DNA from 3 places in the Undibacterium sp. Rencai35W genome. Region 2 is predicted to be linked to each of the others. Evidence: predicted binding sites of a transcription regulator. Region 2 holds the regulator's gene; each other region holds the start of a gene.
What was found. Region 2 encodes sigma-54, which starts transcription at its own class of promoters, with help from an activator protein. Its sites were predicted from a motif close to TGGCANGNAANCTGCTTT; they were not measured.

Region 1 (2,277 bases), on a different contig from region 2:
TCCTTATTTTTTGTCGTTGCTGTTGTTGCTATTACCTCAGGCATAGCAGATGAAGCTGCTCTCTCTGTTACGCTACCAGCCACCGGTGTGGCCGGCTCTCTTATAACGCCCTGCACCATGGTATTCATCACGATTCCTTAGGCTTTGATCTTGAAAGATGCCGCGTAGGCCGCCGGATTCTTACCATCCCATACGGTACCGTCCATCAATTTACTGCTACGCATCGGGTCTTTAGGAACATTGACTTTTGCCATTGCCGCTGCATCTTTGTAGATATCAATACGATTCACAGATTTGGCGACGGCCAGATAATCCGGATCCGCTTTCAGCAAACCCCAGCGCTTGTGCTGAGTCAGGAACCACATACCGTCAGACAGATAAGGGAAGTTCACTGCGCCGTCGTTGAAGAATTTCATGTAGTTAGGGTCATCCCAGGTCTTACCCAAGCCATTTTGGTAGCGGCCGAGAATCCGCTGATTAATGACATCCACCGAAGTATTGACATAAGATTTATCGGCAATCGTTTCAGCCATTTTATTTTTGTTCAATAACGAGGCATCAATCCAGCGACTGGCTTCAAGAATCGCCGCGGTCATGGCTCTGGCCGTATTCGGATATTTCTGTACAAACTCGGCAGTCGTACCTAATACTTTTTCCGGATGATCTTTCCAGATGTCTTGCGTTGTGGCAGCGGTAATACCAATACCGTCGGCAATCGCACGATGATTCCAGGGTTCGCCGACACAATAGCCATCCATATTGCCAACCCGCATATTCGCGACCATTTGCGGTGGCGGGACGGTGATGACTTTGGCGTCTTTCATTGGATTGATGCCATGCGCTGCCATCCAGTAATACAGCCACATGGCATGTGTACCGGTAGGAAAAGTCTGCGCAAAAGTGTATTCGCGTTTGTCTGTTTGCATGAGCTTGGCGAGACCAGTGCCATCTACCGCGCCTTTTTCTGCCAGCTTTTTGGATAAGGTAATCGCTTGTCCATTATTATTCAGCGTCATCAGGATGTTCATATCCTTCTTGGATCCGCTGACACCCATTTGCACACCATACAGCAAGCCGTATAAGCAATGTGCTGCGTCGAGCTCGCCGTTGACTAACTTATCGCGCACGCTCGCCCATGATGATTCTTTGGTAGGTACGATTTTGATGCCGTATTTTTTGTCGAAGCCAAGTACGGAGGCCATCACGACAGACGCGCAATCTGTCAAGGGGATGAAGCCAATGCGAACTTCCTCCTTCTCCGGCTTATCTGAACCTGCTGCCCACACACCACCGGTCGCTAGTCCCATTGCACTCGCTCCTGCAAATAAGCTGGCGCTCTGCACCAGGCTACGACGTTTATGATTAACTGATTTCTCATCTTGACCGCCTTCAGGTTTGGTGGATGTCTCTTGCTTCAACATGTCTGCACTCCAGCTATATAATTTGTGGACAAAAAAAAGGCGCCTTACCACCAAACGATTTGTTTGTATGGGAAGACACCTTTGTCTGATGCGAATCGACCGCCGTTGGTCTGATTCACAAGTGCGCCATCGTTGGCGCTTACCTTCTCTTATGCAATTGCTGTGCCAGATCGTTTTTAAGTCAGATTAAGAATGAAGAAAGTAAGCAATATCTGCCTTGCGGAGGCAACGGTACGCCTAGAGTTTCACTGAGATGAAGCACTGTAACCTGAGGTCGGGCTTGGAAGAGCGGGAAAGAACCGGACAGAAATATTTACGCTTAAAAATCGAATTTCGCCTGAAGACTCGAACTAATGTAGCGCTTCAGATGAAGAACACATAAAGAATTCGCACTGATTTTGTGCGCCGCACCACAGTTGTTCACTTTGCAGGACAGACAATACCGCCCCCATCAACCCAGCAAGTCTGCAACGTCTAATACCCGTTGCGCCAGATCAACCAGTTTGAGATTTTTTTCCATCGCCTGCCTGCGTAATTTTTGGTACGCCTCATTCTCGGACAACTGATGGCGCTCCATCAGCAAACCCTTAGCACGCTCGATGGTCTTGCGTTCTGCCAGCTTGGCTTTGGTATCAGACAACTCGGAGCGTAGCTTTTGATCAGCATTAAAGCGCGCCATTGCAACATCCAATACCGGCTTGATACGCTCGCTATGCAAACCGGCTACAACATATGCGGACACCCCTGCCTCCATTGCTGCCGCCATATTTGATTGATTGCTGTCTTCGGTGAACAACACGATGGGCCTCGGTGCATCACGAGTAGCCATCACCATGTGCTCAAGCACATCGCGTGA
Region 2 (2,277 bases):
TTAATGGCGTCGTGCTGATGATCTTGAATTTTGTCTTTGTGTTTGATGACTTGTCTGTCCAGTTTATCGATGAGGAGGTCGATCGCAGCGTAGAGGTCGTGTGCCAGGCTTTCTACGTGGATATCTTTACCACTGATGTGCAGATTGATGTCTGCTTTATGCCGTTTTTCCTTTTCCCGGAGCTTGTCTACCGTCAGGATGACGGCGATATCAATGACTTGATCGAAGTGTCGCCTGATGCGCTCAAGCTTGTTTTGTACATGTTCACGTATTGCAGGAGTTACTTCGAGGTGATGTCCACTGATGGTGAGATTCATACTACGCTCCTATGGTGATGTTACTTGCTATAAATTTCTTCAGCATTTGCTCTGATGCATCGAGCTAAATTATATATAGCAATACAAAACGTAATTTCAAGGCTTAGTTACAAGACTAAATTACAGGTGTTCATTACAAGGATTTGCGCAGGCTTACTGGAGGAATTTTTAGGGCTTCACGGTATTTGGCAACAGTGCGTCGCGCAATGACCATGCCTTGTTCACCCAGCATGTCTGCAATTTTGCTATCAGAGAGTGGGCTTTTCTGGTCTTCTGCTCCTATCAACTGCTTGATGAGTGCACGTATCGCGGTGGAAGATGCTTCCCCCCCCGTTTCCGTCGCGACATGGCTACCGAAGAAATATTTCAACTCAAACATACCATGCGGGGTAAGCATGTATTTTTGAGTCGTTACACGAGAAATAGTACTCTCGTGTAAACCTAGTGTATCAGCAATTTCGCGCAAAACAAGAGGGCGCATCGCAACCGCACCATGAGTGAAAAAATTACGTTGTCTTTCGACTATCGCTTGTGCAACGCGCAAGATAGTATCGAAACGTTGCCGCATGTTTTTGATCAGCCAGCGCGCTTCCTGCAACTGCGATCCCATCGTCCCGTCACCACGATTTTGTTTCATGATGTTGGCATACATACTATTGACGCGGAGCTTGGGCATGACATCCTGATTCAGCAAAACCTGCCAGCCGTTCGCTGATTTTCTGACAATCACATCAGGGACGACATAGTCTGATGAAGCCGTTGCAAAATCCGCACCTGGCTTAGGATTACACTGGCGAATCACTACCTGCGCCTCACGCAAATCTTCATCATCACAATTGAGAATTTTTTTCAGTTTATTGAAATCTCGCTGTGCAAACAACGTGATATGTTCTTCAACAATCTTCAGCGCCAGGCGACGTGTTACGAAGGGAATCTTAGGTAAGCGTTTGATTTGCAGAGCCAGACATTCCGACGGTGTGCGCGCACCAACCCCGGCAGGATCAAAGCTTTGCAGCATCGTTAATGCGAAAGATAATTCCTCTGGTTCTACACACAACTCAAGCGGCAAACTCGCATGAATTTCATCCAAGGTCTCCATCAGATAACCACTGGGATCCAGCGCATCAATCATCAGTTCAATTAAAGCACGATCACGCGGTTCGCGAATATTCAGCCGCATCTGTTCCAGCAAATGATCTCGCAAACTGGTTTGCGCAGCTTCTAATTGCGGACGTCCATCTTCTTCCTCTGAGGACTTACTGCCTAGCGGCACATCATCAAAGCTCCACTCTTCTTCGTTGGCGCTGGTGCTGTCCGCAGATGAAGCAACTTCCGTGTTATCACCGCTGTCAGCAACTGGAGCGGCAGTCTCGGCACCGACTTCCTGTACTGCAAATTCCGACTCTGAATTATTGCTAGTCGTGCTAATCGCGCCATCGGCCAGCAATCGCACTGCATTATCCATGGGGTCATCAACCCGCTCCAACATGGGGTTATCAGTTAATAGATTTTCCAGTTCCTGATGTAATTCCAGCGTGGATAACTGCAAAAGACGAATTGATTGCTGCAATTGCGGCGTAAGCGCCAGGTGTTGTGAGGTACGTAGTTGCAGGCTTTGTTTCATCATCATCTCGCTTCCCGCTACATGCGGAAATGCTCTCCCAGATAAACCCTGCGTACGGATTCATTCGTGATGATATCTTCCGGCTTGCCACTCGCCAGCACCGCACCTTGATTGATGATGTAAGCGTGATCGCAAATACCCAAAGTTTCGCGCACATTATGATCGGTAATCAACACACCAATACCACGTTCCTTCAGGAAGCGTACGATGCGCTGAATCTCAATCACCGCAATCGGATCAACACCTGCAAAGGGTTCATCCAGCAACACAAAGCGAGGATTTGTTGCCAGTGCCCGGGCAATTTCTACCCGGCGACGTTCGCCGCCAGACAAAGAA
Region 3 (2,277 bases), on a different contig from region 2:
GAAATACCGCGCCGTTACCAGTACCTAGTGCCAGCATCGCGATCACAAACACAATTACGGCACTCATTGCAGACTGCAAGCCCGTACTAGCGATAAACAAGAAACTTGAGGCAATCACATACATTACGGATAGCGTCTTAATACCGCCGATACGATCAGCGATTCTTCCACCCATTGGCCGTACTAAGGATCCTGCGAACACGCAAGCCGCCGTGAAATAACCGGCGGTTACCGGTGACACGCCATATTGCGTGTTGAAATAAATCGTCAGCGTTGATGCCAGACCAGAGAAGCCGCCAAATGTGACGCTATAAAAAAACATAAACCACCAGGCATCCTTATCTTTTAAGACGGCCAGATATTCGCCTAATGATTTGGTCGGCGTATCACCTGGCGCATCTTTGGCAAATACCAGATAGACCACCAGAGCGATCAGTAATGGAATCAAGGCCAGGCCGAAGACATTTTGCCAGCCAAAGGCAATTGCCAGTGCCGGTGCAAACAAGGCAGCGAACGCGGTTCCCGAGTTGCCAGCGCCGGCAATCCCCAGCGCCGTACCTTGATGTTCAGGCGGATACCAGCGCGAGGCAAGCGGCAAGGCAACGGCAAATGCGGCACCCGCGACGCCAAGGATAATGCCGAGGAATAATAACTGCTCATAACTATGTAAATTGCCAAGCCACGCCCAGCATAGGCCAATCAGGACGACAAGCTGACCGATGAGTCCGGCTTTTTTGGGCTTCAGATGATCGACCAGCATCCCCATCACGATACGTAACAGTGCACCGGCGAGCAGCGGCGTGGCGACCATTAAACCTTTCTGTGCAGCGCTAAGCCCCAGGTCTTTAGATATCTGTATACCAAGTGGTCCTAACAGTACCCAAACCATAAAACTCAAATCGAAATAAAAGAAGGCGGCCAGTAGCGTGGGAGTATGTCCCGCTTTCCAGAAAGAGGTTTTCTGCATGATTGCTCCAAAAGTGAATGCTAATGCCCCTTGCAAGTGCCATGCCACCTAATCGTGCAAACTCAGGCAAACGATTGCGCGCAAAACTGAGGCAAATCTCATAGAGCAAACGACATGCGGAGATTGCAATGCTCTCGATTTGTGCGGTGCACCAGTAGTGGTACTTTGCCGCATCTTTTGAGTGCGATATTGTGCATTTGGGCATTGAATTGGTGAGATGTATGAAAAACCGAATGATCAAGTTTGATGCAATACGTTGGTCGGATTGAACCGCTGACTGAGCAGGAATATCTTATACGTGCGTACAAAAAATAGCTGCCCGAGGAGCTTGGCCGCATCGTTGTGTTGGGTCCTATGTTTGTATAAAAACCAACTGGCATTGCTCTTGCTTAGTCAGTAGCAGAGACAAGTAAAGGAGTTAGCCATGAAGAAATTGAAGTTAGTGATGGTGGGTAATGGTATGGCAGGCGTGCGTACCCTGGAAGAATTGCTGAAAATTGCCCCCGACCTGTACGACATTACGGTATTTGGTGCTGAGCCACATGCTAATTACAACCGTATTTTGCTATCACCGGTATTGTCCGGTGAGCAGAATTTTAAAGACATCATGCTCAACGATGTCGACTGGTACGAAGAAAATAATATCACCCTGCATCTGGGTAAAAAAATCGTCAAGATCGACCGCGTCAAGCGACTGGTCATTGCTGAAGATGGCACGCAGACAGAATATGATCGCCTCCTGATCGCCACGGGTTCTGTGCCATTTATGTTACCGGTGCCGGGCAAGGATGCTAAAGGCGTCATTGCGTATCGGGATATTTATGACACAAATACCATGATCGAAGCGGCGGAAAAACATACGCATGCGGTGGTCATCGGTGGTGGTTTGCTGGGACTGGAAGCGGCAAATGGTCTGATGATGCGCGGCATGAAAGTCTCAGTAGTCCATCTGCCTGGCTGGCTGATGGAGCGTCAGCTTGATCAGGTTGCTGCCAAGATGCTGCAAAAATCGCTGGAAGATCGCGGTCTTTCCTTCCTGCTGGAGAAAAATACAGAAGCTATTCTGAGTGATGATAATGGTCACGTAAAAGGTATTCGTTTCACTGACGGTCTGGAAATCCCGGCGCAGTTAATCGTCATGGCGGTCGGTATTCGTCCGAACACCGCACTTGCAGAATCTGCAGGTCTGTATTGCAATCGCGGTATTGTCGTCAACGATACAATGCAGACCTACGACCCACGTATTTATTCTGTCGGCGAATGTGTGAATCATCGCGGCACTGTGTACGGCCTGGTGGCCCCATTGTTTG

Region 1: a site for sigma-54 is predicted at 1,572-1,589, ahead of ACO0K3_RS13745 (CmpA/NrtA family ABC transporter substrate-binding protein). Genes of this name have one in related genera too.
Region 3: a site for sigma-54 is predicted at 997-1,014, ahead of ACO0K3_RS13770 (nitrate/nitrite transporter). Genes of this name have one in related genera too.

What each region holds. Positions count from the first base shown of each region.
Region 1 is NZ_JBMPPC010000005.1:413,134-415,410, reverse strand. Features, by position in the region: gene ACO0K3_RS13745 (CmpA/NrtA family ABC transporter substrate-binding protein) at 138-1,421, opposite strand; gene ACO0K3_RS13740 (ANTAR domain-containing response regulator) at 1,873-2,277, opposite strand, start outside.
Region 2 is NZ_JBMPPC010000002.1:629,459-631,735, forward strand. Features, by position in the region: gene hpf (ribosome hibernation-promoting factor, HPF/YfiA family) at 1-317, opposite strand, end outside; gene ACO0K3_RS06765 (RNA polymerase factor sigma-54) at 451-1,941, opposite strand; gene lptB (LPS export ABC transporter ATP-binding protein) at 1,959-2,277, opposite strand, start outside.
Region 3 is NZ_JBMPPC010000005.1:420,979-423,255, forward strand. Features, by position in the region: gene ACO0K3_RS13770 (nitrate/nitrite transporter) at 1-967, opposite strand, end outside; gene nirB (nitrite reductase large subunit NirB) at 1,392-2,277, shown strand, end outside.